Regions from separate parts of the Acidisoma sp. S159 genome, predicted to be linked through region 2. Evidence: predicted binding sites of a transcription regulator. Region 2 holds the regulator's gene; each other region holds the start of a gene.
The links. The regulator LexA, encoded in region 2, represses DNA repair genes until DNA is damaged. The targets are predictions, from matches to a motif close to TGTTCTANNTANGTTC.
Positions count from the first base shown of each region.

Region 1: uvrA (excinuclease ABC subunit UvrA) is a predicted target of LexA. The motif match lies at 1,098-1,113, and genes of this name have one in related genera.
Region 3: GSQ92_RS19530 (DUF763 domain-containing protein) is a predicted target of LexA. The motif match lies at 1,316-1,331, and genes of this name have one in related genera.

Region 1 covers NZ_LMUG01000008.1:293,637-295,899, reverse strand. The annotation lists gene uvrA (excinuclease ABC subunit UvrA) at 1-1,086, opposite strand, end outside; gene ssb (single-stranded DNA-binding protein) at 1,365-1,889, shown strand; gene GSQ92_RS04680 (diguanylate cyclase) at 1,964-2,263, shown strand, end outside.
Region 2 covers NZ_LMUG01000048.1:153,204-155,466, forward strand. The annotation lists gene GSQ92_RS15750 (YebC/PmpR family DNA-binding transcriptional regulator) at 1-693, opposite strand, end outside; gene lexA (transcriptional repressor LexA) at 855-1,589, opposite strand; gene der (ribosome biogenesis GTPase Der) at 1,901-2,263, opposite strand, start outside.
Region 3 covers NZ_LMUG01000059.1:588,176-590,438, reverse strand. The annotation lists gene GSQ92_RS19530 (DUF763 domain-containing protein) at 1-1,304, opposite strand, end outside; gene GSQ92_RS19535 (DUF4239 domain-containing protein) at 1-34, shown strand, start outside; gene GSQ92_RS19525 (hypothetical protein) at 1,512-1,805, shown strand; gene GSQ92_RS19520 (hypothetical protein) at 1,908-2,192, shown strand; gene GSQ92_RS19515 (two-component system VirA-like sensor kinase) at 2,219-2,263, opposite strand, start outside.

The DNA.
Region 1 (2,263 bases), on a different contig from region 2:
ATCGCCCGTACCGTAAAGGATGCCGTCTCGCGCCTTCTGGGGCAGCTCGTCCCAGGGCGTCGTCATCCGGATCTTGAAGTGCTTGGCGAGACCCTGCAGCGTCTGGTCGTAATAAGGTGTCTGGCTATGGCTCCAGGGTGCCACGGCGCCGGCGTTCAGCGGCCGCCGCTCATCTGGCACGACCAGCGCGCCGTCGAAGAAGCTTTCGAGGCCGAGGCCGTCGCAGGCCGGGCAGGCGCCGTGCGGCGAATTGAAGCTGAAGAGCCGAGGCTCGATCTCCTCGATCGAGAAGCCGCTGACCGGGCAAGCGAAGCGGGAGGAGAAGGTGATGCGCTGGCTGCCATCCGCTGCGGCATCGGGCGGCTCGGCATAGACCACGCCATCCGCGAGGCCGAGCGCGGTCTCAAAGCTGTCAGCCAAACGCGGCTCGATGCCGGGGCGAACGACCACGCGGTCCACCACCGCCTCGATCTCATGCTTGGTCTTGCGGTTCAGCGCGGGGACATCGCCAATTTCGTAGAGCTTGCCGTCGACCTTGACGCGGGTGAAGCCGCGGCGCTGCAACTCCGCGAGTTCCTTGCGATACTCCCCCTTGCGGTCCCGCACCACCGGGGCGAGCAGCAGCAGCCGCGTGCCCTCCGGCATGGCGGCGACTCGATCGACCATCTGGCTCACAGTCTGCGCCTCGATCGGCAAGCCGGTGGCGGGGGAATAGGGGATTCCGACTCGTGCCCAGAGCAGGCGCATGTAGTCGTGAATTTCGGTGACGGTGCCGACCGTGCTGCGCGGATTGCGGCTGGTGGTTTTCTGCTCGATTGAAATGGCGGGCGAAAGGCCCTCGATGCTGTCGACATCGGGCTTGCCCATCAGTTCGAGGAACTGGCGGGCATAGGAGGAAAGGCTCTCTACGTAGCGGCGCTGGCCCTCGGCATAGATCGTGTCGAAGGCGAGCGACGACTTGCCCGAACCAGAGAGCCCCGTGATGACCACGAGACTGTCCCGGGGAATCGAGACGTCGATGTTCTTGAGATTATGCTCCCGCGCGCCGCGCACGGTGATGAAGGAGCCGTGCCGAATGTCCGTCACGCTGAGACCGATGTTCCTGAGGTGTTCCGTCTACGACAGGCGGGTGCCGGGTGCAAACCGCCGCCATGGAAGATCGGCATTGCGTCGCCGGATTTAAAGCTCCAGAGAATACTTGCAACCCCGGGTTGAATCTGAGAACTTTAGCTCAATGCGACGGACTGGAAACTCGTTTCGATGCACGAATTAAAGTCTGGCCCATTGCAACCGCTGGTCCCAGACTGGGGCGTAAGGTATAGGCCGCGTGGCAAATACCAGCGTTCTTGTTGAGGAACCAGCCTATGGCCGGCAGCGTTAACAAAGTGACTATCGTGGGCAATCTCGGCAAGGATCCCGAGGTCCGAAACACCCAGTCCGGCATGAAGATCGTCAATCTTCGGATTGCCACTTCGGAGAGCTGGAACGACAAGGCGAGCAATGAGCGCCAGGAGCGCACTGAGTGGCATAGCGTCGTCATCATGAATGACCGCCTTGCCGATGTGGCCGAGCGCTTTCTTAAGAAGGGCAGCAAGGTCTATCTCGAGGGCAAGTTGCAAACCCGGAAATGGACCGATCAGGCTGGCCAGGAGCGCTATTCGACCGAGGTTCTGCTCGGTCGCTTCGGCGCCGAACTCGTGTTGCTCGATCGACCCGCCGAGGGCAGCGGCGCCGCACGTGGTAGCGAGCGGTCCTACGATCAGGCACCTGATCGCGCGGCACGGCCCGCGGCGGCGCGCAGTGGCGCGGGCGGCGGAGCTGGTGGCGGTGGCGGTGGCTGGGATGCCGGCCGGGGCGGCGGCGACCTTGACGACGAGATACCCTTCTGAACGCGCCGCCCAAGAACGACCCGGCCATAGCGGACGGACGGGAGGAGACGCCGGCCAATCCGCCATTCGGCAGCATGCCACCGTTGCTCGCGCGCGCCTGGCGGCTGTCCTGCACCGGTGAGGTCGAGACCGCGCTCGCCGAAGCTCAGCGCGTGCATGACCAAGCCGCCGGCGAGAAAGATGAGTCTTTCCTGCGTGGCATGGCGGCAAGCCACATGGCTTGGTACTGCTTCATGCTCGCCTATTACGAGGAGGGCATCCTGCATGTCCTCTCGGCTCGCGACCTGTTCAAGGCGCGTGGCGACAAGCCCCGCGAATCCTGGTCGCGCTGCGTTCATGCCTGGCTGCTGATCGAGATCGGCGCGCCGAATGAG
Region 2 (2,263 bases):
CACGTCGTCCGACTCGTCGAGGATATCGAGCAGCTTGAGCACGGAGGTCGCGGCCTCCTCATCGAGCGGAACCGTGGTGCGCGGCCGCCAGTCGAGCTTGGCGCTTTCGGGCGGACCGAAGCGTGCCTCCAAAGACTCCTGCATCGCGAAGAAGCTCTCGATCGTGCCGGTGATCTCATGTGCCTCGTCGCTGCTCTCGACATTGTCGGCACCTGCCTCGATGGCGGCTTCGAGCATGGCATCTGCGCTGGCGGCGGCGGCGGGATAGCGGATCACGGCCAGCCGCTCGAACATGAAACTGACCGCGTTGGTTTCGCCCAGTGCGCCGCCATGCTTGCTGAAGGCGGCGCGGATGTCCGACGCGGTGCGGTTGCGGTTGTCGGTCAGCGCCTCGACGATGACGGCGACGCCTGAGGGGCCGTAGCCCTCGTAGCGGACCTCGGCATATTCCTCGCCGGGGCCAGCGCCGGACCCGGCCTTCTTGATGGCGCGGTCGACCGTATCCTTGGGCATATTCTCCTTCCGCGCCGCGAGCACGGCGGAGCGGAGGCGCGGATTGGAGGCCGGGTCGGGCAGCCCTTGGCGGGCCGATACCGTGATCTCGCGAATGAGCTTCGCGAACTGGCGGGCGCGCCGCGCATCCTGCGCGCCCTTGCGGTGCATGATATTCTTGAACTGGCTATGGCCGGCCATGGGGAAGGCTCCGGAAGGCGGGTCTGAGGAAAGCCTTGGTCTCCGCCAACCCGCCCCGCCCCGTCAAGCCGGGATCAGTCGCGGCGTCCTTCAGTGCCGGGCCTGATTTCTCCGGCTGCGGGCGCTCGAGGCTCAGCCCCGCAACCCGGTCTGGCTTTGGATCAGTAGCGGCGGAGCAGCGCCACCAGACGGCCCTGCACGCGCACGCGTTCAGCGGGAAATATCCGGCTCTCGTAACGTGGATTGGCGGGTTCGAGCGCGATCGAATTGCCGCGCTTGCGCAGCCGCTTGAGCGTGACTTCATTGTCATCAACCAATGCGACGACGATCTGTCCGGTTTCGGCGGTCTCGACGCGGCGGATGATGACCGTGTCCCCGTCCAGGATCCCGGCTTCGATCATGGAATCGCCGGCAACCTCCAGCGCGTAATGCTCGCCGGAGCCGAGCAGCGCGACTGGCACTTCGATGTGTTCGGAGGTATCGCGCAGCGCCTCGCGCGGGAGGCCGGCGGCGATGCGGCCATAGAGGGGGAGTTGCACCGCGCCCGCTTCATGCGCCGCGCGAACACCCGGCAGGCGCCCGGAGAAATCACCGCGAATAACGGTCGGCGCGAAACCAGCCTCCCGGCCCGCGACCGCTTTCGCGGCCGGTCTGATGTCCCGCGCAATCGGATTGAGCGAATCGGCTGGCATCCGCAGCACTTCCAGCGCCCGCGCCTGATGGTGGCGCCGGCTGAGGAAGCCGCGTTCCTCAAGCGCCGAGATCAGGCGATGGATGCCCGATTTAGACTTGAGGTTTAATGCCTCCTTCATCTCGTCAAAGCTCGGCGAATAGCCGGCGGATTTGAGATGGCGGTCGATGAAGACCAGTAATTCATGCTGCTTACGCGTCAACATGGTCCTGCACCCCGAAAGACGGTCACCTTGCCGCTGAAAGAGCGGAACAAATCGGCAACAATGCGACTTCTATGTGGTCGCGCCGAGCCGCGTCAAGCGAGAGGAACGTTTCGAGTCTAGTCTTTTGGCAGAGAACACTGTGGGCAGTTCGTCAATCAAACGAGACGAAGTGGCGTGGAAGTCTTGGAAGGCGGTGTTTGAGACAACCCACCCCCGACCCTCTCCTTGCAGGGAAGGGAGTTCCTGTCTCGCTTCCACCCACCTTCATCCCTCGCAGCAAGCGAGGGGTGAAGGTGGGTTCTTGCTTTGCCCTAGTCCCTGTCGCCATCTGCATACGGATTGACCGAACCACGGAAGTCGATCCGCAGCGGAACGCCCGGCAGTTCGAAGACCTCGCGCAAAGTATTGACCAGGTATCGCCGGTAATCCTCGGGCGTCGCCTCCGCACGGGTGCCAAACACCACGAATGTCGGCGGCCGAGCATTGGCCTGGGTGATGTAGCGCAGCTTTAGCCGGCGGCCCTGCACCGCCGGCGGCGGATGGCGGCTCAGCGCATCGGCGAACCAGCGGTTGAGCGCCGATGTTGGCACGCGCTTGTTCCAGGTGGCGTGAACCGCCCGCACCGCCGGCAATAGCCGCTGCATCCCCGAGCCCGTCAGAGCGCTGATGGTCAC
Region 3 (2,263 bases), on a different contig from region 2:
ATACACGCTCGATAACTTTTCGTCGCAGGATTAGCACGCGGCGGAAGAGAGAAAGGACGCACTATCGCTTCGGGCACAGGTTCCCAGCCAAAGACGCTACGCCCACCATATTCGTGCGAATGCTGTCGTTCGGTCGCAATGAAATCGGGCAGCGATGGTCCGGTCACGTGATGCTCAAGTCTGCGGGCTTGCGCGTCGAGACGGCCGATTGCGTCGAGCCGCTCGCTGTCTCCGAGTTTCGCTTTGGTCAACGCCGATTTCAACACCGCGATCGTCCGGTCATAGACCAGGGTGGGCACCGGATACGGCTGCCGGTCCTTGCCCCCGTGAGCGAGCGAGAACCGGGCCGGATCGGCGAAACGGCACGGAGCGCCGTGTACAACCTCGGCGACCATAGCGAGCGAGCGCACGGTTCGCGCGCCGACGCCCGGCACAAGCAACAGCGACGAAAACTCGGCAGGTTCGCAATCGGCCGCCGCAGCCAGAGCGCCGTGCAGTCGCCGCATCATCACGTCTTTCGGGCGGACGTCGTGATGGGCAGGCATAACGAGGTGCGGGAGAAACGGCTCGCCCTGCGCTGCCGGTGATGAGTTCTTCCCTTCCATCGCCACGATCTCACGGATGATCCGATCCGGCCCAAGATCGCGAAGCAAGGCGAGCTGGCCACGCCGTGAGTCGTCCGCTCGACGGTCGGTGAGGTTGACGATCTGCCCCTGATTCTCGCCGTCGATCGCCGCATGCGGCGCCTCGATGAAACTTTTGAGATCCTCGGAGAGCCAGTGGTAGCGGCGGGCGAGCCGGCTCTCCCCGTTCATGCCTTGCTGAACGACGACCCATTTGGCGTCATCCGCCACGATGAAGCCGTGCAGATAGAGGTCGAACCCATCCTGCACGGCGGCGCTATCGACCTTGGCAACGAGCCGGCTCGCCTTGGCTAGAGCCGTCCCGTCGAAGCCGACACGATCTCCGATAGCGACAAGTTCCTGCGGTGTCTGGCGCGAATGCCGCCCTCGCCCACCGCAAACATGGATGCCGAGTTCCCCGGAAAGTGGCCCGAGGCCGTGCTTCAGCGCACCAATGACCGAGGTAGTGATCCCGGAGGAATGCCAATCCATTCCCATCACGGCCCCGAAGGACTGGAACCAGAAGGGGTGGGCGAGCCGGCGCAGGAACTCATCCCGCCCATAATGATGAATGATGGCCTCGGCGATCACCGCGCCAAGCCGAGCCATGCGTTGGCCGAGCCAAGCCGGCACCCGCCCGTGATGAAGTGGCAGATCCGCGCTCCCTGCCCGTCGACCCATAAAGCCTCCTGGAACGAATAGGGAACATCCTCTATCAGACCGGCTAGACTTTGGCGACGGCGGCTCGACTCGCTCCGCGGAACAAAGCCACGATTGTGCCAAGGGATGACTTGCCGTCGTCCGGCTTCTGGTTTGTATACTGATCCGCATCAACGTACCGGCGGGCGACCCTGGCGGATTGGCTTCGCTGGCTGACCGAGAACGATCATGTCACCATTTTCAGCCTATATGGCCGTCACCTCCGACTATCTCTACAGCGCGACCGATCTTCACATCGTGGTCGGAGGCTCTAGGGGCAGTTGGCACCCCAAGGTGAGGGGCAGCGACCCGAAAGACGGCGGTATCGTCGGTGTCGCCTATTACGACAACGATTACGACACAAAGGCCGAGGCAGGGCGCCGGGCCGATCAACTCATGAGCTACGTCATGAAGTTGCGCCAGGCATCTGATCGGGTTGCCGAGATGGGCCCTGCAGGCATCCGTGTCGGCGCCGCGGAATGATCGCGCCGGTATTGCAGGCGTAGCCTGACTATTCGGGGCTGAAACAGCTCCGTAAGGACGGCGGGACATCTTCCCTGGGCCATCAAGCTCAAGGAGATAGCGATGACCCCGCCCGCAGAGCCCATCGATGATTCAATCGTCAAACAACCGTCCTCCCGCATTGTTCGAGCGCTTACACGCATGGATGAAGCGGTTGTCGCGACAGCCCGTGCGGTTTGGCGTGTGATCAGCGAAGGAAGTGCCGCCTACGGAATGGCGGAATACGCGTATTTCATGGATCCTCATTTTCGTGAAGACGCCGCGCATGATACTGAAGCCGATCAGATAGCCGACTACCCACACAATCTCCGGGTTCGCGGCGACACAGGGTTCAGTGGTGAATTTTAGCCTGATTTCTCGAGGCGACTAAGGACTCAACTCGGCAGCCACCGGGACAACGCTGCCGCCAGTTCGGCGGA